Regions from separate parts of the Cytobacillus sp. Bva_UNVM-123 genome, predicted to be linked through region 1. Evidence: riboswitches for the same ligand, from Rfam matches in the RefSeq annotation. Region 1 holds a riboswitch; each other region holds the start of a gene.
What was found. Region 1 has a riboswitch for cobalamin ahead of KDN24_RS22245 (hypothetical protein). Riboswitches for the same ligand answer to the same signal wherever they lie in the genome.
Positions count from the first base shown of each region.

Region 2: it holds a riboswitch for cobalamin, as region 1 does, so the genes downstream of both, KDN24_RS01625 (glutaredoxin family protein) here and KDN24_RS22245 (hypothetical protein) in region 1, are expected to answer to the same signal.
Region 3: it holds a riboswitch for cobalamin, as region 1 does, so the genes downstream of both, KDN24_RS03870 (ABC transporter substrate-binding protein) here and KDN24_RS22245 (hypothetical protein) in region 1, are expected to answer to the same signal.

Region 1 is NZ_CM177772.1:4,329,860-4,338,081, reverse strand. It holds gene KDN24_RS22285 (MFS transporter) at 1-1,021, opposite strand, end outside; gene KDN24_RS22280 (YkgJ family cysteine cluster protein) at 1,317-1,553, opposite strand; gene KDN24_RS22275 (alpha/beta fold hydrolase) at 1,759-2,535, opposite strand; gene KDN24_RS22270 (undecaprenyl-diphosphatase) at 2,542-3,063, opposite strand; gene KDN24_RS22265 (hypothetical protein) at 3,182-3,469, opposite strand; gene KDN24_RS22260 (DUF421 domain-containing protein) at 3,668-4,372, shown strand; gene KDN24_RS22255 (DUF6944 family repetitive protein) at 4,453-4,866, shown strand; gene KDN24_RS22250 (CarD family transcriptional regulator) at 5,051-5,524, shown strand; cobalamin riboswitch at 5,660-5,843, shown strand; gene KDN24_RS22245 (hypothetical protein) at 5,845-6,048, shown strand; gene KDN24_RS22240 (anaerobic ribonucleoside triphosphate reductase) at 6,087-7,958, shown strand; gene nrdG (anaerobic ribonucleoside-triphosphate reductase activating protein) at 7,955-8,222, shown strand, end outside.
Region 2 is NZ_CM177772.1:311,610-319,831, reverse strand. It holds gene KDN24_RS01655 (hypothetical protein) at 1-228, shown strand, start outside; gene KDN24_RS01650 (FusB/FusC family EF-G-binding protein) at 413-1,063, opposite strand; gene KDN24_RS01645 (CD3324 family protein) at 1,205-1,474, opposite strand; gene KDN24_RS01640 (ABC transporter ATP-binding protein) at 1,809-2,588, shown strand; gene KDN24_RS01635 (hypothetical protein) at 2,591-4,231, shown strand; gene KDN24_RS01630 (GNAT family N-acetyltransferase) at 4,359-4,913, opposite strand; cobalamin riboswitch at 5,238-5,416, shown strand; gene KDN24_RS01625 (glutaredoxin family protein) at 5,537-5,761, shown strand; gene nrdI (class Ib ribonucleoside-diphosphate reductase assembly flavoprotein NrdI) at 5,758-6,117, shown strand; gene nrdE (class 1b ribonucleoside-diphosphate reductase subunit alpha) at 6,114-8,207, shown strand; gene nrdF (class 1b ribonucleoside-diphosphate reductase subunit beta) at 8,195-8,222, shown strand, end outside.
Region 3 is NZ_CM177772.1:791,769-799,990, reverse strand. It holds gene cobD (threonine-phosphate decarboxylase CobD) at 1-961, opposite strand, end outside; gene cbiB (adenosylcobinamide-phosphate synthase CbiB) at 936-1,901, opposite strand; gene KDN24_RS03880 (bifunctional ABC transporter ATP-binding protein/adenosylcobinamide amidohydrolase) at 1,898-3,367, opposite strand; gene KDN24_RS03875 (FecCD family ABC transporter permease) at 3,371-4,348, opposite strand; gene KDN24_RS03870 (ABC transporter substrate-binding protein) at 4,395-5,387, opposite strand; cobalamin riboswitch at 5,665-5,853, opposite strand; gene KDN24_RS03865 (hypothetical protein) at 5,905-6,681, opposite strand; gene KDN24_RS03860 (PhnE/PtxC family ABC transporter permease) at 6,974-7,840, opposite strand; gene KDN24_RS03855 (PhnE/PtxC family ABC transporter permease) at 7,840-8,222, opposite strand, start outside.

The DNA.
Region 1 (8,222 bases):
CAACCCCAACGTCAAAACTGGAAAAAAAGGTTGCGTTGGCTGCGCCACTTTTTTCTTCACTTACCTTTTGAACTGTCCATGCTTGTAAACATGGCATAACAGTTCCATAACCGGCCCCAAATGAAATCGCCGCAAAAATAAGTTGGAAATCATTTGTGGTATAAGACAGCAAAATAAGTGACAAAAATCCTAAAACTGCTGACATTATGATGATAGACCAAGGTCCTTTTTTGTCATACCATTTCCCAGTAAACGGACGTATTAAAGTGGCGACCGTTGCATTGATAAGAAAGAAAAGAAAAATATGATCTAATCCCTTTTGTTTTCCAAAAAGAACTAAGAACGTAATAATCGCTCCAAAACCAAGTGTTGTCATAACCGTCAGTAATGCTTGAAACGATACATCTTTTTCAAAAATCATATCCAAAAATCGAAAAGGTTGCTTCTTACGCTTTACAGGAGCAGGCGAATGGACAAATTGAAATGCAATGACTGCCAATAGACTGAGTATCGCAGAAGACCAAATTAAAATGTCAAAGGAAAAAGAGTCATATATAAAAATCCCTAAACTCGGTGCTATGATAGCTCCCACCGTAGTTGAGACGGAGAAATACCCCATTCCTTCTCCTAACCTTTTCTTAGGAATTAAATCGACTGCTAATGTACTATTGGCTGTTGTTGAGACGCCCCACGTAATGCCATGAAAAAATCGTATTAATAGAAACAGCCAAACGATATTGAGAAAAGGATAAATAAGTGTAATCAACATTAGAACTGCACTTGCACCAATGGCTAGACTTTTCCGTTGATTATCAATTAAATAATATCCTACTAAAGGTCTGATTAGGACAGCGCCTATCGTAAATAACGTTGTCACTAAACCCACTTGCATAGTAGAAGCATTAAGACTTATTAAATAGGCTGGCAAAATGGGAAGCAACATTTCAAATCCAATAAAAACGAAAAAGTTGCTAATAAAGATAAAAAGAAATGATGTATTAAAGATTTTTTGTTTATTCATATTAAGATTCCTCGCTTCTAAATTTTTTTCTAACTTAGAAGCGTCTGGAACACTGAAACGTTTTTCAATTGCCTTAATTTTTTAATCAATTGATTCACCCTCTTTAATAGTTTTTTGAATTTATTAAAATAAAAAAGGCATCTCACTCAGATTGCCTTGTTGGTTTAATAATAATTGGCACTTTAATAGCTATTAATTATAACTTATTTATCACTTATAACCAACCTTTTTTATACAACTTGATTTCTACAGTCTACAAATGTGCATGTTAATATGCTTTTTCCAATCGATATAGCTACTTAAAATCTTCCCAAGTAAAATCAAATGTTAAAATCCCAATATGGTTAACTTTAACAGATTGGTGCATTTGTTTTGTTGCTAATTTAGGCTTTCGGAAACAAGCAAGCCCTTCGTAAAATCCAAACATACGACAAATTTCTGGTCTTACCGAATGTTTGCCACATCTATCATTCCTTAAATCATAGACACCCCCACCTCGTGTTACAACGATTAAGATTGAATTATGAACCATTTTTTGGACGACAAAAAACCTGAATAGTGTTTACTAATCAGGTTTGTGGACAAGTTGAAATGATTTATTTCTAGTTACATATATTATAACACAGCTATGTAGTTAATCATAAACATTTCATTTTTTTACTCTTCGACTAGCGGATATTTTACAGGATATACCAGATGATGTAAATGAAAATATGGATGATTTTCAAATTATTACCTTAACCAATTGAAATTGTATGGACAAATTGCATGATCGAATCATTTAATTGTTTTGCAGCTTTAGTCGGAATTCGATGATTTTCATTTATTAATAATAATTGGTTATGTGGTAATTTTTCCTGAAGCACCATTGCATATTGGTGAAATGATAAATCCTTTTTCCCGTACACTAATAAAATAGGATGTTCAATCTTTTCAAGCTTTTGTGTGCAATTATATTGTAGGCTGCAACGAAAATACTGTTCCATATTTCTTATATCTCCCTGTCGAGCTTCGGCAAACATCTTTTTGAAAATGGCTGAGGTATTTGAATTACCCATCGAAATGGACCATGCCAATATAAACTTTGCTCTTACTTTCGCAAGATTAATTCCTATGAGAATCTTTTTTCTTAAATAATCATCATTAACATTCGGCATTCCACTAATAATGATTCCGCTATAAGCGCGATTTGGAAAGGTCAGTAAAAACTCTAATGCGATAGATCCTCCGGTAGAATAACCGCATATGAAAGCTTTTTCTATTTCTAGATGGTCCAGCAGTTTTTTTATATCACTGACAATGAGCGGGTATGTAATAGATGTATTTGAAAACTCACTTTTTCCATGTCCTCTTATATCAAAGGTGATCGTTTGAAAATACTGAGATAAGTATGATGTTTGGTAGTCAAAGTTAGCAGAGGTAAGGACAGGGGGATGAATAAAAACGATGGGAATTCCACTTCCCCGCACTGAATAATACATTCTTGTCTCAGTATCTATTTGAAGAAACGGCATATTATATCACCTTTCTGTATGTTCATTTTTCTCATCCATGAATCCGATCTGATTAATAACATAACTAGTTATAGATGCAATGGTTGCACTCCCGATAATATCAAGCGGATAATGATGACCTAACCATATACGAGAGAAGCCTGTTAAGCTTGATAGGAAAAGCATGATTGCACCTAGCAGACGATTGCGAAGATAAATAGTCGTAGAGATAGCATATACAAGTATTGTGTGCTTACTTGGAAATGAAGAATCCACTTTAGACGGGATAAGGATGCCAACTCGTCTGTTCATAAATGGGCGTGGTTTAAAATAAAAAATCTTAATGATCTTGTATATGAAAAATGATACACCCATAGAGAAAATGCTATTTAATGCTAAAATCCGGTAACGGCTTTTTTTAATCCACATAAAAATGATCACAAAAATAAATACATAGCGAATCTTATTCGATATGAATATCATCAGTAAATCAAGCGGACGACAGTGTCCTGAAAGCTGATTAATGAATCGAAAAGCTTTGTAGTCCATGAAGAATAGGCTCCTAACTTTTTCAATATTAAACGCAATAGCAGTTTTAATATGACCTCGGAACATTGAAAGTATTCCCTCTCAAATGTAAAATGCCCACTTAAAGTGGGCGTGAAAGCTATTTATTTTGATTATTATCAGGTAGTAACTCTTTTGAGAACTCTGTTAAATCAGCCATTTTAGGTGTTTGGCCCATGCTTGGTACTTTGAGGTTACTCATGAGATTTTGAACAGAATTTTGAATTGTTCTGTTTCTATTTCTTTTTATTCCAAATGCGGCTGCACTAACAGCAAGACTTAGCACAGTTGTCCAAAGTATCCCTCGATTGTTTCTTTTTTTGCGAAACATATTGAAACGATTTTGTGTTCTTTTCATGTTAAAGAGAGCGGAAACCATCTTATTCAATTCAACCACTTCCTTAATAAAAATTGGAACGCAAAAAATCCACCTTCCACGATCTAATATTTGCCTAAACAAGCGAGCTCATGCAAGGAAGATTTTGCTTAAAAGCTGAATTTCAGGACATATTATCAGTATTAAATGAACTTTACTCAACAGGTCAAAGTTTACCAAAGCAAATTTGTTTGTTCGGAGGAATATCGAATGGACTTTTTTTTCGGCCAGGAAACGCTTACGACTATGCAATGGATCTTAAGAGCTATCATTGCTTATTTTTTTATGCTCCTTATTACGAGAGTAATGGGACAGCGTTCCATTTCACAATTAAGCTTTCTTGACTTTACAATGGCTTTAATAATAGGAAATATTATTTCTCACCCACTTTCTGATGAACGACGTGGATTAAAGGGTCCTATCATTACAATGATTGTCCTCGCCATATTATATTTATTGAGCATTTTTTTAACTTTAAAATGGGCAAAGCTTAGAAGGTTTGTTTTTCCAGAAGCTTTTCCATTAATTAAAAATGGTCAGATCTTATCTGAGAATTTGCGCAAAGCAAGGATTTCAATAGATGATTTATTATCAGCAGCTAGAAAAGACAAAATCGAAGATATTAGAAAAGTTGCACTAGCCTTGTGGGAGCAAGATGGCCACATTTCATTTTTTTTGCTTCCTAGTCATCAAACGGTTACTAGAAGTGATGTAAATCTCGTGCCACAACCGTTTGATTTACCAAAAATAATTGTTCGAGAAGGTGTCATTGATAATGAAGAATTAAAGCAGGTGGGGAAGGAAGAAAATTGGCTAATTCATACTTTAAAAAAAACGCATCAGGTCGAGGTAAGTGACGTATTGTTAGCAACAGTTGATAAAAATGGTGAGCTAACCATCTTTTTATATAAATAAACTTCCACCGCGTTACTCACGTTTTTCTCAAATTAGAATAGTAATGATTGTAATTCGATTCGTGTAGTGGAGTGATTAAAATGGAAAATCATCAAGATAAATGGGATAAGGATAACCAAAATAAATTTTCAGACAGAGCATCTTTAATACGTAGCCTTGAAGAGCAAATAGAAGTTGCTGTTTGGCTGCAAGCATTTGGGCAATTAAGTGAAGCCATTTTATTATCTAAGCTATTATTTATTAGTGATAATGTTGACTCTCATGGCGAGCAAAAAATTGTCGTTGGAAATTGGGTGCAAGCGTTAGGACAAATAATGGAAGCTTTAGGGGTATCACAAGAATTGTCTACAATTGATAAAGAAATGATCTTAAATGCACAAAAATTAGCCATTGCAGGCAGCTTTATTCAATCATTTGGAGCCCAGATCGAAGGATTTGGAGGAGTTGAAGTAATTCAGGAGGAGAAGGAAGGAGCAGAACTTTTTGTTCCTTAAATAATCCCGTTAATCAACCAAAAGAAGTATTAAAAATTTTCACGAAAATCTTATAAAAAAATCCAAAAAATATTTTTCATAAATGTATTGACATATATTAAAATAAAATGTTATATTTAAAAATTGTTTATTTTTATTCAATATGATACCATATATATTGTAAGTATATATGGAGGTGGAGAATTTGTTTCAAATTGGAGACAAGGTTTTTTATCCGATGCATGGGGCAGGTATCATTAAAGCCATAGAAGACAGAGAAATTCTTGGCAAAACCCAGGAATATTACGTGATTACTATCCCTATTAGTAAGATGGATATCATGATTCCTTTGGATAAGATGTCGAAATCGGGTGTTCGGGCCATTGTTGATCTTGAGACAATGAAGGATATTTTGTATGATTTTCATCATGCAGAACCAAAACGCTCACTTCCGTGGAAAGAAAGATTTAATGCAAATATGGAGAAAATGAAGACAGGTAAAATGAGTGATTCTGCTGAAGTAGTGCGAGATCTATTGTTTCAAAATAAGGAAAAAACCCTTAATTCAAGTGAGAAACAAATGCTTCAGAACGCACAAAGAAATTTAATTAGTGAGTTAATTTTAATAAAGGATATATCAGAGAGCAAAGCGGCTGACTTATTGAAAATATCGAGTTAAGAAGGGCACACCACCATCAAATGATTGGTGGTTTTTTATTTCGCAAAAGTGGCTGACAAAAGAAAGAAGTTTATGGTAGAATAAGAAAAATACTATATATACGATAGTATATAAGTGAACACTACTACATATTGATTTAGATATTAGATATTAGGTGTCTTTTCTTAGACTTAATAGGGAATTTGGTGTGAAGCCAAAGCTGTCCCCGCAACTGTAAGTGTGACGAAATAAGCAGACCACTATATGATTTTTTATATGGGAAGGGCTTAAAGTAGAGTGAAGCACGAGCCAGGAGACCTGCCTAGATCGCGGATGAACGAATGGTTATAGATCGTATTGTCCCGATAAGTTCAACAAACCATCAAAAACACAGGTGGATGGTTGACTTTATCTATTATCCGCTTCTTCGGGTGAAAGAAGATGGGGTAAGTGAAATTCATACATATGATGCTTTATTTAGTATGTCTTCTTCCTATCCTAAGTTCACCTATGGTGGGCTTTTTTTATATGGAAAGCCTACCTAATTTAATAGTTTCTGTTTAATCATTTGGGAGGGAAAAGGATGAATAAGTTGGTTTTGGAAAACGCAGTGAGGGATGAATTATTAGATGCATTCAAAGATATCGTTGAGGTAAATAATCAAGATCTCCTTCAGGAGAATGCAAATGTAGATGGTCAATCACCAATGGGGCAAATGGGAAAATTCGCATCAGAAAGTGGAAAATATTATGCAAAAGAATGTCTGCTCCGTTCGGAAGTTAAACAAGCCATTGATGAAAATTATCTTCATCCACATGATTTAGATTTTCTTCCAACTGGCACCACAACATGTTGTCAAATTCCTTTAGGGAAAATCTTAAAAAATGGATTTAATACTGGGCATGGTCATATGAGAGAGCCGAATGATATTGGCAGCGCCATGGCGTTAGCCTCCATTATTTTTCAGTCCAATCAAAATATGCAGCATGGAGGGCAAAGCTATCCGATGTTTGATTTTGATTTAGCTCCATATGTACGAAAAACATATGAGAAAACGATTAAGCGGCTTCACTCCTATCCGACAACCTTTACGGAAGAAGAAATGAGTGAGCTAGCATGGCAGGAAACCGATCACATTGTTTACCAGGCATGTGAGGCATTTATACATAATTGTAATAGTATGCATTCAAGAGGTGGGGGACAAGTTCCATTCGTCTCGATAAATTACGGCACTGATTCATCAAAAGAAGGAAGAATGGTTGTAAAAAATATATTATTAGCCACACAGGCTGGATTAGGGAAAGGGGAGACACCGATTTTTCCAATCCAAGTGTTTAAAATGAAAAAGGGTGTCAATTTTTCGAGTGGTGAACCAAATTATGATTTGTATTTATTAGCTTTAAAAACAACAGCAACAAGATTATTTCCAAACTTTAGTTTTCTTGATTCAACCTTCAACCGTCCATTTTATAATGGGACACCTGAATCAGAAGTATCGTACATGGGCTGTCGAACGAGAGTAATGGCAAATCTCCATGGTGACGAGAATAGTATTGGGAGAGGGAACTTATCCTTTACTTCGATTAATTTAGTTAAACTTGCTTTAAACTATCCAACCTATGAAGCATTTATTGAAAAATTGGATCACTATTTAAATATAGCTATTCAACAATTATTAGATCGCTATCATTTTCAAATAAAGAAAAAAGCACGTCATTTTCCATTTTTATATTCACAGAACGTTTGGAAGGATAGCGAAACCTTAACCGAAAATGACACGCTGGAACAAGTGCTTAAGCATGGAACATTGAGTGTCGGTTTTATCGGGCTGGCAGAAGCTTTAGTTGCATTGCTAGGCGAGCATCATGGAGAAAGTGAAGACGCTTATCAAATCGGTTATCAAATTGTCCAATTCATGAGAGACAAAATGGATGAAGCGGCTGCCCAATATAAGCTTAACTTTTCGCTCATTGCGACCCCGGCAGAAGGGCTATCTGGAAAGTTTACGAAACGTGATCGTACTGAGTTTGGTAAGCTGAAAGGAATAACAGACCGTGATTATTATACGAATTCCTTTCATATACCCGTTTACTACGATATTAAAGCAATCGAAAAAATTAAAAAAGAAGGGTCTTTCCATTCACTTTGCAATGCCGGACATATTTCTTATATTGAATGTGATGGGGATGTATCCAAAAATATACCGGCATTAGATACAATCGTGAAAGCAATGGCTTTAGCCGATATGGGCTATGGCTCCATTAATCACCCAGTAGATAGATGTAAGTGCTGTGGCTATTCTGGAATAATTGATCATGAATGCCCAAGCTGCGAAAATAATGATGAACAACATATCGAACGGATTAGAAGGATAACAGGCTATCTTGTCGGGGATATGAGCAAATGGAATTCCGCGAAATTTAGTGAAGAGAGAGAAAGAGTGAAACACCGATGATGGTGATGAATATTCTCCATGATTCTGTTGTTGATGGAGAAGGGCTGCGAACGGTTATCTTTTTCGCAGGGTGTCCGCATGGCTGTTTAGGCTGTCACAATCCTTCGAGCTGGAATATGAGCAACGGCAAGGAAATGTCTATCGATGAAATAATGGGTGAAATTGAAAACAATCCATTAACAAATGTAACTTTCTCAGGAGGAGAACCATTTATTCAAGCAAAAGAAATAGCTAAGCTGGCAGAAAGAATCAAAAAACTAGGAA
Region 2 (8,222 bases), 1.2 Mb from region 1:
TTTTACCGTTTACGCGCTGTTGGATTAGTGTCCATTATTGTTTCCTTTGTTATCATCTTTTTGTACGACTTTTTGTTAAGAACTCTATTAAATTTACCCCCTGTAGCGATGTTCTTAGACATTCAAATTCCAATGGTGGTTGCTGCTATAGGTATCATAATCATTATTTTTATGACGCTTTGGATGATCAGACAATTAATGAAAAGAGCTCCGATTAACTGTAGATAGTAACGAAATGAAAGCAGTGAAAGATTGAGGAAGTTATTAATAATTTGATATAAAAATAATATTTAAATTTTATTATCGAGGCCGTCCAATAAGTTGTTTTCCATCATAATAGCATCTTAAAAAATTAACGCAAAAATGGACTTTCTGGACAGCCTCATTAAGGATAGGAACCATTTCAAAAATTTCATATTCCTAGAGAGTCTTTTAGAAAAGTTGTTAAATAGGCAACATTGGATATTTTTTTGTTGCATTCACTGCTATCCGCACAAATAAGATTGCCGATGGACTTATAATAATCTGGATTTTTAGATTTTTTTGCCTTTGTTACGGTAGAAAAGTAGGCAACCTCACCAAAACAATTACAGAAGGAGCAAATATTTTTTTTACTAGTCGGTGTGAATTCACATTCAATCCCGACCATTTTCCCCTCAAGATCATAGACGATAAATTTTTTATTGGATCTTAGGTCGTTCCAGCTTAAATAGGTTAGCTGGTTATGATCTATATTTGATAAATCAGGCAGCTTTAATTTTTTATGTTTCGGAAACATTTTTTTCAGTTGCTGCTCGGTGATTTTTGGAAAAGGCAGCACATAGACCGAAAGATCCTGAATATATTGATCATACTCTTTTTCCGTTTTCAATCTTGAAATATTAATTATATCTTGTTGCTCCAATGAAGCGTTTGGAAAGAGGTCCATGATCTTGGCATTGGCTAAATCAATCGCAGCTGCCAATACGTTTTGTGGTACGTTCTTTTTGGTGCAATCTTTAATTAATGCAATCTGTTTTTTAATAAAATTTATCTGTTCATTTTTAATAAATTTTTCAGTCATACGTGTTTCTCCCAGCATTTTTTGTCGTCTCTTTACACTTATTATAAAAAAAGCAGGAACTTTCTAAAATGGAGAAAATGACTTAGAAGTGTTTTTTACATAAGAAAGCACTAATGAAGGATTTTCACCAGTGCTGTTCGTTTACTTTCTATGTGAATAGACAATTTTCTTAATGGTTTCGATTGAGAGATAATATTCCTCGGCTAGTTGATGGACACTGCTGCCATCAATAAAAGAATTTCTAATCGCCTCATTACGACGATCCAGTATTCGTCTCCCACCACTTGAGGCTCCCCATTTAAGATGCTCCGTTTTCGGCTTGGGGATGTATAAAGTTTCCCCTTGGACATACTTTTGGATTTCCTCAATTAGCTCTTCAGGTAAAACTTTGTTTGCATTCATATATTTCAATTTTGCCCGCCCCTTATTTTGATTTTGAGAAAAATAAGGTGCAAAGCCAAATATTAGAAAAGCTTATTTAGCGATAAAGTTAAATGTTTCGCCCCATGCAAAGTATCGCCTTTCCAATAATAGGCTTTGCATGAGTGGAAGAAGTACGGGACATTCTTAAGTGATTGTCCATCTGTAAGCACCCCCTTTATTTGAATTATAACGAAATTTACTACAAGATTGAATTGTTTTTGCTTGGTTTTTTTTGGTATTTAGTAAGCAATGGAGTTAATGTTACAATAGAAATAGAATAAATGGGTATAAAATCCAGAAACGAGGCTTAAGAATTAAGATGATGGAAGAATTTATATTAGAAATTACTGATTTGAAAAAGAATTATGGTCCAAAGTCAGTACTAAATGGTGTTTCTCTTCAAGTGAAAAAAGGAGAAATCATTGGGTATATTGGACCGAATGGAGCTGGGAAAAGTACCACAGTTAAAATCATGCTTGGCATTGAAGACAATTATTCCGGCGAGATCAAAATTTTCGGTCATGATATTTCTGATGGAAATATCGAATATAAAAGAAAAATCGGTTACGTACCGGAAATTGCCGAGGTTTACGATAATTTAACCGCCCAAGAATATTTAACCTTTATTGGCGAATTGTATGGCCTCAGCCTTGACCTCGCTGATTATAAGGCAAAAAGCTTAATGGAACTATTTGGGATAGGCGAAGTCTATCATTCTCGTATCGCATCTTACTCAAAAGGAATGCGTCAAAAGCTTTTAATTATTTCGAGCTTATTACATAATCCGGAGCTTTTATTTTTTGATGAGCCTATTAATGGTTTGGATGCAAACAGCGTCATGATTTTTAAGGAAATCATGACACAGCTTTCCGAACAAGGGAAAACGATTTTCTACTCTTCTCATATTATGGATGTGGTCGAAAAAATAAGCAGCCGCATCATTCTCCTTCATGACGGTAAAATTGCTGCAGATGGTACATTTGAAGAGTTAAAGCAGCAAAATACTAAGGGGTCACTTGAACAAATTTTTAACCAACTTACAGGATTTAATGAACATAAAGAGCTTGGTGCAAGATTTGTATCGGTCGTAGGGGAGATGTAAGAATGCAAGATTATCGGACGCTGAAACTATTAGATCGTTTTGAGAAAGTTTTTATCAGCTTTGGCGTAGATTATAAGATTATGAGAAGAATTTTACAAGTTAAATTAACAATGGACGGCCGTCGTGTACCAACTATTTTCTCACAAAATGGGAAAAATAAAGAGGAAAAGAACAATCAGTACATAAAATCTTTATGGATTTATGTGTTTTTTAGTCTGTTTCTGATTCCATTTGTACTTATGGGTGACAATTATCTTTTCCAAATGAGTCTCTTCTTTGGGATCTTTACCTTTTTTGTCATGACCTCCATGATTGCCGATTTTTCTACTGTTTTACTAGACATCCGTGATCGAAACATTCTGTTTCCGAAGCCGGTTGATCGAAAAACGATTAGTACTGCAAAAATGGTGCATGTTGTCATTTATCTCTCTTTCCTTACGATAGCGCTTGTCAGTCTCCCTTTGATTGTTGGGCTTGTTAAAAATGGTTTCATGTTTTTCCTACTCGCAGCTGTAAATATCATCCTCATTGACCTGTTGATCGTTGGGTTAACCGCCCTTATCTATTTAGTTATCTTACGATTCTTTGATGGGGAAAAATTAAAAGATATTATTAATTATGTCCAAATTGGGCTGTCACTTATGATCATGATTGGGTATCAATTACTTGTTCGCTCATTTCAGCTCATTGACATAACCGTTTCGCTTGAACCGCAATGGTGGCAAATATTTATCTTTCCAATGTGGTATGGGGCAAATATGGAAATGATGATAAATGGTGCCTATCAACTGTTTCACCTATTATTTTCAGCTTTAGGAATCCTAATTCCTCTCCTATCCATTTGGGTTTATATGAAATTTAATCATGTTTTTGAACAAAATCTTCAAAAACTTACTTATCATGGGAAAGCAAAGGAAAAGAAACATAGTAAGCTTGGTCATTTGTTCCTTAAAATTATTTGTCGCTCAAATGAAGAAAGGGTCTTTTTCCGATTTGCCAGTTCCATGATGAAAAATGAACGAGATTTTAAATTGAAGGTCTATCCATCTTTAGGTTTTTCTATCGTGATTCCTTTTATTTTTATCTTAAATGGTTTTGACACCAATTTTGAACATCTATCGACTAGCAAATCATATTTAACAATTTACTTTAGCTTGATCATCATCCCAACCATCATAATCCTGCTGAAGTTTTCTGGAAAATATAAAGGGGCGTGGATTTACAGGGTTGCACCGATACAACAACCGAAACCGATATTTAGTGGTACGATAAAGGCGTTTATCTTTAAGTTGTATTTACCCGTGTACTTGCTTTTAAGTGCAGGATTTATTGGATTATTCGGCGTGAGAGTTTTGCCAGATCTTATCGTTGTATTTTTAAACGCCTGCATTTATGCTGTCATTTGTTTTATGATACTTAAAAAATCTATTCCCTTCTCAGAGCCTTTTGATCAGTACAATCAAAACAGCAACAGTGCCATTATATTCGGTTTAATGCTCATTGTTGCATTGTTTGCTGGTCTGCATTTTATCAGCACTTTGTTCACTTTCGGAATCTATCTATATATGGGAATTGCTATCATTTGTTTAGCTGCTCTATGGAAACTAGCTTTCAATCTTACTTGGGAAAAGATGATTGAATAATTCGTTTGGTACTGGAGCAATATACGCCACACAAGTTAGGATTAAAACCTAAACGGGCTGTCCCAAAAGTGGACAGCCCCGTTTTTTATTTCAACTCTTATGTATCGAAAAGCCATTTGAATCTACGCTATTCCGAAGTATTCCTACCCTGAGAATTGCTTGGAAGCAAAGAGTAAACGTTCGTATCATATGGAACATTATTTTGATACATATAATTTCTAAGAACGCCTTCTTTTTCAAACCCTAATTTTGTTAATAATACATTAGATGCCTCATTTTCTGTAAACACAACTGCCCCAATACGAGTTAAATCAAGTTCATTAAATCCGTACGATATAACTTTTAAAACCGCTTCAGTAGCATATCCATTTCCCCATTGTTCAGGTAAAAGTGCATATGCAATTTCAGCTCTATTATGTTCGGAAGACCAATCATGAAATCCAATAGTCCCAATAATTCCTTCTTTTTCTTTTATGGCAATCCCCCATTTAATTCCACGTTTTTCCCTGTAGTTATCTGAAAAATTCTTAATTATATTTTTAACTTGTTCTATACTTGTTAATGGGTTTTGCCCATAGTAACGCAATACATCCTCATTTGAAAAACAATCCAATACACCTTGTGCATCATCTTCTATTAGTTCTCTCAAGATTAGTCTTTCTGTTTCTAATATCGGAAACATTCGCTCACTCCTTTTTGCATAATTCTATAAATCTTACAATGCATGATCACTCAAGTCCACAAAAAAGTTTTCTTTAAAGCTTGATCATAAATACTTCGCAAATTTTTGGTTTAAATCCATACATCATTTTTTATCCCTTACTTTAAGTATTTTAACACTCTCTGAAAAGCATTATTTAATTACTTTGCAATTGGACAGAAAATGATATAAGTATTTTTGTTCGTATTTCTAGATTTAGGACTTCCGCTCCATTAAAGTTCATATTTAATAGATTTACTTTTGATTTGAAGAATGATAAACTTAAAACTATCGAAAAACAATATATGGTATTCGTTTTATAAAGGTACTACTAGATGTAGTTTAATAGGGAAGTTCGGAGCAATACCGACGCTGTCCCCGCAACTGTGAAGCTGACGATGATTCAAAGCCACTATGCATTCGCATGGGAAGGGAATCGGAGAATGAAGCAAAGCCAGGAGACCTGCCTATATAAAACAGATGTATCATTTCTTCGGGGATTGAGAAATGGAGACGTAACCATTTTTTTATTTCTGAACGTTTCCATTTTATGCTATCTCTTTCCATAGAGGTAGCTTTTTTATTTTTACGAAAAGAGGGATTACATGAAACTTTATACGAAAACAATTTGTCCTAAATGTCTTTGGGTAAAATCCGAATTACAACGTGTGGGGATTGAAGCAGACATCATTAATATTGATCTAGATGAACAAGCAAAGCAAACAATTATGGAAGCAGGTTTCTTGACTGTTCCTGTTCTTGAATTCGAAGGAAAGTTTTACGGTGATATTAAGGAAGTTATATCCCAAATTGAGCTGATTGCACAATGATTGCTTATGCCAGTCGAACTGGCAATGTACGATATATTACCTCCAAATTACAGGCCGAATCCATTGAGATTTCTGAGGAATTAATGTTGGATAAGCCTTACCTATTAATTACCTATACCGATGGGTTAGGTGAAATTCCTGTAAAGGTTGTCCGTTTTTTAGAACAAAACGCAAACTTATGTAAAGGTGTAGTGGTTAGTGGAAATAGTAACTTCGGTCATACGGTATTTGGCGGTGCCGGCGATAAGATTGCCACGATGTATCATATACCCCTAGTGCGCAAATTAGATTTACGAGGATATCAGGCTGATTATGAAACTATTCAACAGTTTTATGAAACGAGGGTGATAGGATGAAAACATATTTAAAGCTAAATAATGATGTCCTTAATCGTTATAGCACAACAGGACAATTAGAGTTGGAAAAAGACCGTGAAGCCACAAGGCGTTACTTTTTAGAATATGTAAATGTACGTCTACGTTACTTTATTGATATTGAAGAAAAGATTCGTTATTTAGTAGATGAAGGCTACTATGAAAAAGAGTTTATTAACATGTATGACATGGATTTTATAAAAAACATGTATAAAAAAGCTTATGATTATCACTTCCGTTTTCCATCATTTATGAGTGCTAGCAAGTTTTATGATAGCTATGCCATGAAAAGCCGTGACGGGGAGGAAATTCTAGAAAAATATGAAGATCGAATTGTGATCATTGCCTTGTATTTAGCACAAGGCAATACGGAGCTAGCAGAACGAGCAGTGGAAGTCATGATGGAGGCTTATCAACCTGCTACCCCAACTGCTTTAAACAGCGGGAAGAAAGCACGCGGCGAGTTAGTTAGCTGTTTTAAATTAACAATGGATGACTCGATGAATAGCATCGCAGAAAATATCGGATATTGTTTGGAATTATCACGTCTTGGCGGCGGGGTTGGGGTGAATTTATCCGATTTGCGTCCATTAGGTGACCCGATTAAAGGCATTTTAAACCGTGCCAGCGGGGTGCTGCCTGTTGCAAAGCTTTTAGAAAACTCATTTAGCTATTCTAATCAGCTAGGACAACGAAACGGATCGGGAGTGGCCTATTTAAATATTTTTCATGCAGATATCGAAAATTTTATTTCATCGAAAAAACCGAATGCCGATGATAAAATTCGCCTGGCAACACTATCAACAGGGATCATTATTCCGAATGTATTCTTCGAACTAATGAAAAGAGATAAAGATATTGTGTTGTTTAGTCCATACGATATTTATAAAGAATATGGCAAACGAATGTCTGAGATTTCAATTACAGAGATGTATTACGAATTACTAGATAATCCTAATATCCGTAAAATCAAACGGCTTAATGCAAGAAAGCTTTATACAGAAGTAAAAAAGGCACAATTTGAATCTGGCTATCCGTTTGAAATCTTCGATGATAATGTCAATGACGTCCATCCCCTCAAAAAAATGGGCCGTGTGAAAATGTCTAATCTATGTACGGAAATTTTACAAGTACAGCAAACAAGCATGATTACTGACCAAGATAAACCAAACGAATACGGCTTAGATGTGTCCTGTAATTTAGGCTCTATTGATATCCATACAGCTAGTAAGGTAAAGGATTTTGAAAAATTAATTGATACAGCTATGCGTTTGCTAACGAATGTTTCGCAAATGACCGACATCAAAAATGTGCCATCTGTTAGCAAGGCTAATAAATTAATGCATTCTGTAGGACTTGGTGTGATGAATTTACACGGACATCTTGTGTCACAAGGAATTCTATACGGTTCAAAGGAATCAATTGCATTTATCGACTGCTTTATGGAAGCAATGAACTATTATTCACTGAAAACATCAATGGAAATTGCTAAAGAACGCGGCAAATCATTCTATCGCTTTGAGGATAGTGATTATGCATCAGGAATTTATTTTGATTCATATGTGAATAAAATGGACCAAGAACTAGCACCTGTTGTGATAAAAGCACTCGGTAATATACCACTCATCACTCAAAAGATGTGGCAGACATTAAAGGAAGATATCATGCAATATGGCTTATTTCATTCATACCGTTTAGCGATAGCGCCAACGGGCAGTATTTCCTATATACGTAGCTGTACTGCTTCCATTGCTCCTTGTACGGAGCGTGTTGAAATCCGTGATTATGCTGACAGTCGCACGATCTATCCAATGCCCCATTTAACAAATGATAATACACATTTATATGTAGAAGCTTACGACGTTAATCCATATGATTTGATTGATTTATATGCTGCTGCCCAAAAACATGTCGATCAAGGAATTTCGATGACGCTTTATGTCACTGACAATTGGACAACCGAGCAACTGGCGAAAATTTATATTTATGCTTGGATGAAGGGCATTAAGTCAGTTTATTATGTTCGTCAACGATTACAAACATTAGAGGAGTGCGTAGCATGTCAAATTTAACCTATGAGGCGGTCA
Region 3 (8,222 bases), 1.7 Mb from region 1:
TAGGAATAATTCCTTTTTCAAGGAGAAACTGAAAGAATGGCATTTGATTCGTCATTGTACGATCTCTTACTAAATAAAAATTAACACATGAAGGAGAAACAATAAATTCCTTTTCCTTGTAAAAACAAACTAATCTTTCACGTTCCATTTCGATTAATTTTCTCGTTTCCTCTATATATAATTCACTTTCGAGACACCATTCACCTGTCTTTAACGCAAGTGCATTCATACTCCATTGCGGTTGAAAAGCAGATAGCTGCTCAATAATAGACTGATTTGCCATTAAATAGCCGAGACGCAGCCCTGGGATCGCAAACATTTTTGTCATCGAACGGATAATAAGCAAATGTTCGTACTCTTTTATATACTGAACGATTGATTCATAGTTTGACAGAAAATCATAAAACGCCTCATCAATAATAAGGAGACAGTCTTGTTTTTGACATTCAATAAGCAATTCAAACATGATCGATTTTGAATAATAGATACCTGTTGGATTGCATGGATTACATAGCCATAAGGCATCGGAATTCTGCAGTTTCACTTTAATATCTTCTATTCTCAATTCCCAATTGTCAGGGATTAATTGATGATAAGTAACTGTACAGCCATTAATCAGACAAGCTTCTTCATATTCTGTAAATGTCGGTTGAATGATCGTGACTCTTTTTTTAGCAAGCAAACGACCAATAAGCGAAATAATTTCAGCGCCACCATTGCCAAGTAATAATTGGCTTTCCTCAATACCTTCTCTCTGAGCAAGCAATTTTTTCAATTTATATCCATTTGGATCAGGGTAATCAGATACGAGTTCATAGAGCTGCTCCCAATTTTCTCTTAATAAGGGTGGAGGACCAAGTGGATTAATATTTGCACTAAAATCGAGTTTGTTCGTTGGGAGCGGAATATTCAACGCGTTAAATAAATATTGGGGATTAGAACCATGTGCTGGCAAATTCAATGAACATTCCTCCTAGCCAAAGCCATAATAAGAAGATCGGAATCGTGCGCGAGACAATTTTATTCGTTTCTAAAATATGGGTTTTTTCCATTTTGACTAGCGGATCTCCCATTGTCGCGCGGTTAGAAACGATTCCTTTGTAATAATTGATTCCGCCAAGCTGAACACCTAGAATCGCTGCAACTGCTGCTTCACCCCAGCCTGAGTTGGGACTTGGATGTTTGATGGCGTCGCGCAAAATGATCTCCCTCGCTTTTTTCCTGCTTACGTATAGAGGGCGACTCCCAGCTAGTATACATATGGACGTCATTCTGCTCGGAATCCAATTCACAATATCATCGAGCCGAGCGGAAGCCCAGCCAAAATTCTCGTATTTTTCATTTCGATAACCGACCATGGAATCACAAGTATTAATCGCTCGGTAAATTAGGGCAAGCGGTGCTCCCCCGATCAACGCCCAAAACAATGGAGCTGTAATCCCATCACTCGTATTTTCAGCGACTGTCTCAACTGCTGCCCTAACCATTTCAGGCTCATCGAGACACTCTGTATCTCTACCAACAATATAAGAAAGCTTCTCCCTCGCCTCGTCCATATCCCCCTTTTCTAAAGGTTCATAAACGGTCATTGCAGCTTCCTTCAAGCTTTTTTGGGCGATAGCTGATGAAATAAGAATGGCCTCTACAAAAATCCCAGCAGCTATATGAAGCGAATAAAAGAACGTTACAATAAGAAAAGCAAGACTACCAATAATAGATAAAACAATTAGAACCATTACTATTCCAGTTAATTTTTTCATTTTTCCCTTATTCAAAGCTTTATCAAGTTTTGCAATAAGAGATCCCATCCATCTAACAGGGTGTGGCCAGTTCGGAGGATCGCCGATAATAAGATCAATAAGAACAGCGAGTGTAAGCGCAGTTAGGTGACTAACAATCATTTTTTCACCCGTTTTCTACTTTTTACGATCGAATCCCTCGTACATTCCGAAACACCTTTTCCAATGACCTTTCCTAACGGAGTAATCGTTCCAGCATAATCGAGTTTTTTCCCTCTCTGAGTAGAAGCAATTAATATACTATCTGTAGATGTTCCCGTCGCAATTGTACCTGTTACATGATCTTTCACTTCTAATTCATGGAGCACTTTTGCTTTCGCCTCGGTAGCTGTCATAATACTTTGGATAAAGGCTTCCTCCGTCAAATCCCCACTGATGAAAATCCATGTATTGATTGTGCCTGGTACCATTTGAAAATGATGCTCTATCCCTCTTGTCGCATCAATTGCATTGCCCACTCCTGCTGTTACAACGACAAAAACAGCAAAGCCTTCCTCTTTATAAAACTGAAAGCTAACATCATCAAGCATAACGGCTGTCATCATGCCGACAGTTTCAGTCGGTTCGAATCCGTGAGCTTTTAAATAATCGACCATTTCCCGCCGATGATCTGTGCAATCATAATCTTTATTAACATGGCGATTCACAAATGTATGATGCCAGCCTGTACCTGAACCAACTACACCTGAAGACATTGTTCTAAGCGGAAGTGGAGAGCGCAATACGAAATGAGACTCAAACATTTCCAGAAAACTTGTATCAATATAATATGTCTCTTTCTTATCCGCAAATTCTTCGGGCAAAAGCACCATCTGTGGAGCAGCAACAATCGGATGTGGCTGTTTTTTAATTTTTGTATTGTATACAGAGCGAATTCTTTCCTCGCGCAGCACTTCATTTGGAGTGTGATTTATATTAATTTCGCCGCCTTCAAGAAGGATAAGTCTGTCACAATATAACCCCGCTAAATTTAAATCATGGAATATTGAAATGACAGTCAGTTCTCTATCCTTTGTCCAGCTTTTTAATAAGTCCAATAAATCTTTTTGAAAAGAAAGATCAAGATGGTTCGTCGGTTCATCAAGCAATAATATTTCAGGCTCCTGAGCTAGTGCCTGTGCGAGAAAAACACGCTGCCTTTCTCCACCAGAAAGTTCATGAATATAATGATTTTCAAAATGTGATACACCCGTCTGCTCCATCGCCATTTTTACAATTTGCTCATCATTCTCTGACCAAGTTTGAAACCAGCCTTTTTGATGAGCATATCTGCCAAGCCCAACCGTTTCCTTCACTGTATAAGAAAAGGCCTCACTAGAATGCTGCGGCAAAACAGCAATGATTTTTGCTAATTCTTTTGCGGAAAAATCTTTTAATGATTTTCCTTTCAATAAAACTTCTCCATCTGAAAAAGGTAGTATCCCGCTTAGCATTTTGAGCAATGTTGTTTTCCCGCTTCCATTCGGACCTAATATTCCGAGCAGCTCCCCTTTATCCAATTGAAAGCTCACATTTTTTAAGATGGATGAACCAAAATATCCACCCGATAATTGTTGAACATTAAGCATCCTTTATCCTCTACTTTCCGCTCGTCTATTCATTAAGATTATGGCAAAAACCGGTGCTCCAATGATGGCGGTAATGACTCCAATCGGTAACTCTGTCGGTGAGATAATGGTCCTTGCTACAAGATCCGCTAGAATTAAAAAGCCGCCTCCTGTAAAAATGGATAGTGGCAATAAATGCTTATGGTCAGGACCCCATAACAATCTTGTCAAATGTGGGATGACTAGACCAACAAATCCAATGGTTCCTGATACCGCTACGGCAGCACCAGTTAGGATTGAACCTGCTATTAAAATCATCATCTTTCTCTTTTGAACATTCACACCGATATGCTGAGCCCTTTCCTCGCCAAAAGACATCGCATTCAATTCATGGCTATTCAGCAAAAGAATAATCGAACCAATCGCAAAAAATGGCAGAATAATTTTTATATAAGCCCAGCCTCTCATCGATACACTGCCAAGAAGCCAGCCAATAATTTGTCGCAGCTCTTCCCCTGTTAAAGCAATCATAAGTGAAATTAAAGCACCTAAAAAAGAACTAAAAATGATTCCAGTTAAAATGATCGTTTCCACTTTCATCGAGCGTTCAATTTGACGGGCAAATAATAAAACGAGAAAAATCGTGATAAATGAAAAAAGAATACTTAACAATGGGAGTGTAAATAAACCGGCAAATGGAATGGAAATACCGAAGAATAACGTAATGACTGCTCCCACAGAGGCACCAGATGAGACTCCTAGTGTATATGGGTCTGCGAGAGGATTCCTTAATAATCCTTGAAAGGCAGCCCCCGCTATCGCGAGAGATGCCCCTACTAAACCTGCTAGTATAACTCTAGGTAAGCGAATATTCATGACTATATTCGCATACATAGAATCAATATTTTCATTTGGTGAGAAGCGGAAGATTTCAGCACCGATTATGTTAATAATATCCATCGCTGGAACAGCAACTGTTCCAATTGAAATGCCCAACAGCATTGCCGTAAAAAGAAATGCCACAGCAAGCAAATAAGCAATAAACTTATTATTTAAATGTTTCAGGGTAAATCGCTTTTGCAAGTTCCTCTACTCCTTCGACAAGCCTTGGGCCTGTACGGGTAACCTTATCTGAATTCACATCTACCACTTGTTTATTTTTCACAGCAGAAATATCCTGCCAGCCATCTCTTCCTAATACATCTGCAATTGGGTCTTCAGTATAATATCCGTGAGTTGTAATAATAACATCCGGATTTCTTTCAATAATCGCTTCAGGATCTATTTTCGGCCATCCTTCTTCAGTAATAATATTATCTGCATGAAGCATCGTTAGCATTTCATTCATAAACGTATTTACACCAACCGCATAAATTTCAGGTGCTGGGGATACTTCAACAAAAACCGTTTTACGGTCTTCTGCTTTTATCTCCTCCGCTTTTGCTTTTAACTCATCAAGCTTTGCTTTCATGTCAGCCACAAGCTTGTCTGCCTTTTCCTTCTCTCCTGATGCTGTACCAATCATATTAATTGAATCATAGACTTCCTCGAAGTTCTTCGCATCATTCACAACAAGGACAGTAATTCCAGCATCTCTTAATTGTTGTAGACCTGCTTCTGAATTATGTGCGCTTGAAGCATGAGCTAGAACGAGGTTAGGATTTAAAGAAATAATTTTCTCAACATTAAAATCCATACCGCCGACTTTTTCTATTGCATTCACTTCTTCTGGGTAATTATCATAATCATTCACACCAACAACCTCATTGCCTAATCCTAACGCAAAAGCAATTTCCGTGTTACTTGGAATTAAAGAAACGATTCTTTCTGGCTTCGCTTCAATAACTACCTCATTATCAAGAGCGTCTTTAATCGTAACTGGAAAAGCAGCTGCTTCCTTCTCTGCATCTTGTTTTTCATCTGCTCCTGTACTCTGTTCTGTTTCTGTGTTGTCTTTCGGTTTGTCTGCATTATCACCACAACCAGCCAATACCCCCATTGCTAGTAGAAGTGCAAATAATAATGAATAAAGCTTTTTCATTTTTTTATTTCCTCCTTAAATCCTTCACATTTAACATTTTTCATTAGAAAAACTCGCATTTGCCAAGTCCTTTCGGCGAATGCACTATCTTTTCTTATGCGGTATTATTAACGCGACTAATATTTGAACTTTATTTTACTTTAGTACGTTAATAAACTTAAATTTTCGTACTAGCAAAAAAAACATCTCCACACTTGAAATGGAGATGTTTGCATAGGTAAATTAGAAAAACAAAGGAAATCTAACCTGTCAAACACCTCCTATCCTCGTAGGTTTGATGGTGCTAGTAGAAGCAGGCAGGTCTCCTGGCTCATGGTCATCGCTATTTTCTGCGCCTTCCCATACATTTTTAGTACAGTGGCCATTGCAGCAAGCTCCCATTTACAGTGGCGGGACCGCGTTGGATTTACACCAACTTCCCTTTTAAGTCTTCAAAAACGAAGACACCCATTCTAGTCTTATATATGAAATTTTCCGCTAATTTCGATTATACACGATAATTTAGCAGAATAGCGTATTATGAACTAATAATTTTCCACACTCTCGATTTTTTATCAAAAACGAGCTTTGCTTCACAAGGTTGATTTACAACGCTTTCATATTCTTCATACATATCATCCATATCAGCAAAATCACCGATTACCCAAATGGGAACTTCCATTTTTACTCGGCTTTGCTCTGCATCCTTAATGGAAAGAAGAACGCCTTCCTTCATAAAAGATTTCAATGAGGTGAAAATCTCGTTTGGAATTGGTGGATATGGTTTTGGTTTTTTGAAACTAAACAGGGATCTTTCGACCTTTATTTGGTCTATTTTGCTTGGAATTACTGTCCCGAGCATTTTATAAAAATTATTATAATTTCGGTAATATGTTTTGTTTATAAAGCCATCATCATGAGCTAAATATACGTAACGATTGCTTAATTGATTATAAAAAGGCGACTTCAAATGTTCTTTCATATGACCGAGATAAAGAAGTTCAGCAATTCCTTGTTCCGATAGTTCATTTAAGGATTCTTCCTCCTCAAAATCGATCCAGCAAAAGTCACCATACCCATATACATCCTCTTCCATCAGCTTGCTTAGCTTTTCCCTCGGAACATACTCATGCAAAGTGTGCATATTAAAATCACCATCATCAAAGCGGTGCTTTAACAATAGTAAATTGTTTAGTGATTCAAATAAAGATTCCGCAAACTCTACAAATTCAATTCCATATGTAACGACGTATTGCTCACGTTCATTTAAATGGATATAAATGATATCGCGAACATTATGGTTCCTTTTTTTCAACTTTGAAACCTCCGAAAAGTTAGAAAAACTTGGCGTTCACCAAGTCCTTTCGGTGAATGCCCTAGCTTTTCTTATGCGGTATTATAAATGCTAATATTATTTGAACTTCATTCTACTTTAGTGTGTTAATAAACTCAAACTTTCCACTTAGCTAAAATAAGCTAAGCATTCATCTGTATGATATAAGTTCCCCTTATTCTAGCAAAAATAATATAAAATTGCTTCCTTTTAAAATAATTTAATACAAATGTAAAGAGGCAGCATGAAAATTCCGCCGACTCTTTCGAAAAAACTAAATATTTACTTTTAACCGTTTTTTTATTTGGGTTGCAAGTAATTCGAGCAAAATCGCAACAGTTAAAATAAAATAGGTGACAGTGCCAATTTCTCGAATGTCATAGTAGAAGCTACCTGCCATAAACATATCGAAGCCTATTCCGCCAGCACCAGCTGCAGCTCCCATAGCAATGGCAACAGCAAAGTTTATTTCGAATCTTAAAAATGTCCAAGAAATCATATACGTAATCGATGAAGGGATCACCGCTTGAAAAACGATTTGCCACCAGCTTGCCCCACTCGCCTGCAATGCTTCAATTACACCTTTATCAAGCTCTTCGAATGATTCAGAATATGCCTTAATTAAATAACTAACCGAGTGAAAGGTCATTCCGATGACAGCGGCAACACTTCCTAAACCTGCTGCAACGGCAAATATCAATACCCAAAGGACAGTAGGAACCGCTCGTATAAATGCAGCAAATCCCTTAATAATAGCGGACACACGTTTTGAAGATAAGTTTTGCGCTGCAAATAAACCTAAAACGACAGCAATGATCGCACCGAATATCGTTGTTAAAAACGCAAGCCCTAATGTAACCATCACTTGTTTCAATGCATGTGTAAAGGTAAAGTGATTAAATTGCGGCTCCAAAAACATCACTTTAATATTTTGAATCGTTGCAACCAAACCTTGAACAAGGCTCACATCTTTCGAATCAAGCGTATAAAAAGCATAAACGGTCAAAATGGCTAAAACAACAAGTGTACTCCGCAATACGATTGTTGCTTTCGTTAATGGTCTTATTCGGATTCGTTTTGGAGGAGTATTCGTTAACAATGCCTTAGACGATAATTTTTCGAGTTTATTATCTATCTCCATTATAAAATGACCCTCCTCACATAGTTTGACACAAACTCAATGCATAGAATGGAGATCACAATGACAATGACAACAAGGCTAGCAGCATTATAATTTAAGCTTTTATAATAAAGATCAAAAGCAAATCCAATTCCTGAACCAGCAAGCAATCCAATCAATGTAGCACTGCGAATATTTGTTTCAACCATGAACAACACCCAGCTGATGATTTGTGGTATACAAGAAGGAATGACAGATTGAAAGATAATTGAAAAATAGCCTGCTCCTGTTGCTTTTAATGCCTCAACCGAACTGCCGCTCACCTCATCAATCGTTTCCACGAATGCCCTCGTTAAAAATCCAAATGACCCAAAGAATAGGGCGAAATAGCCCGTCAATGAGC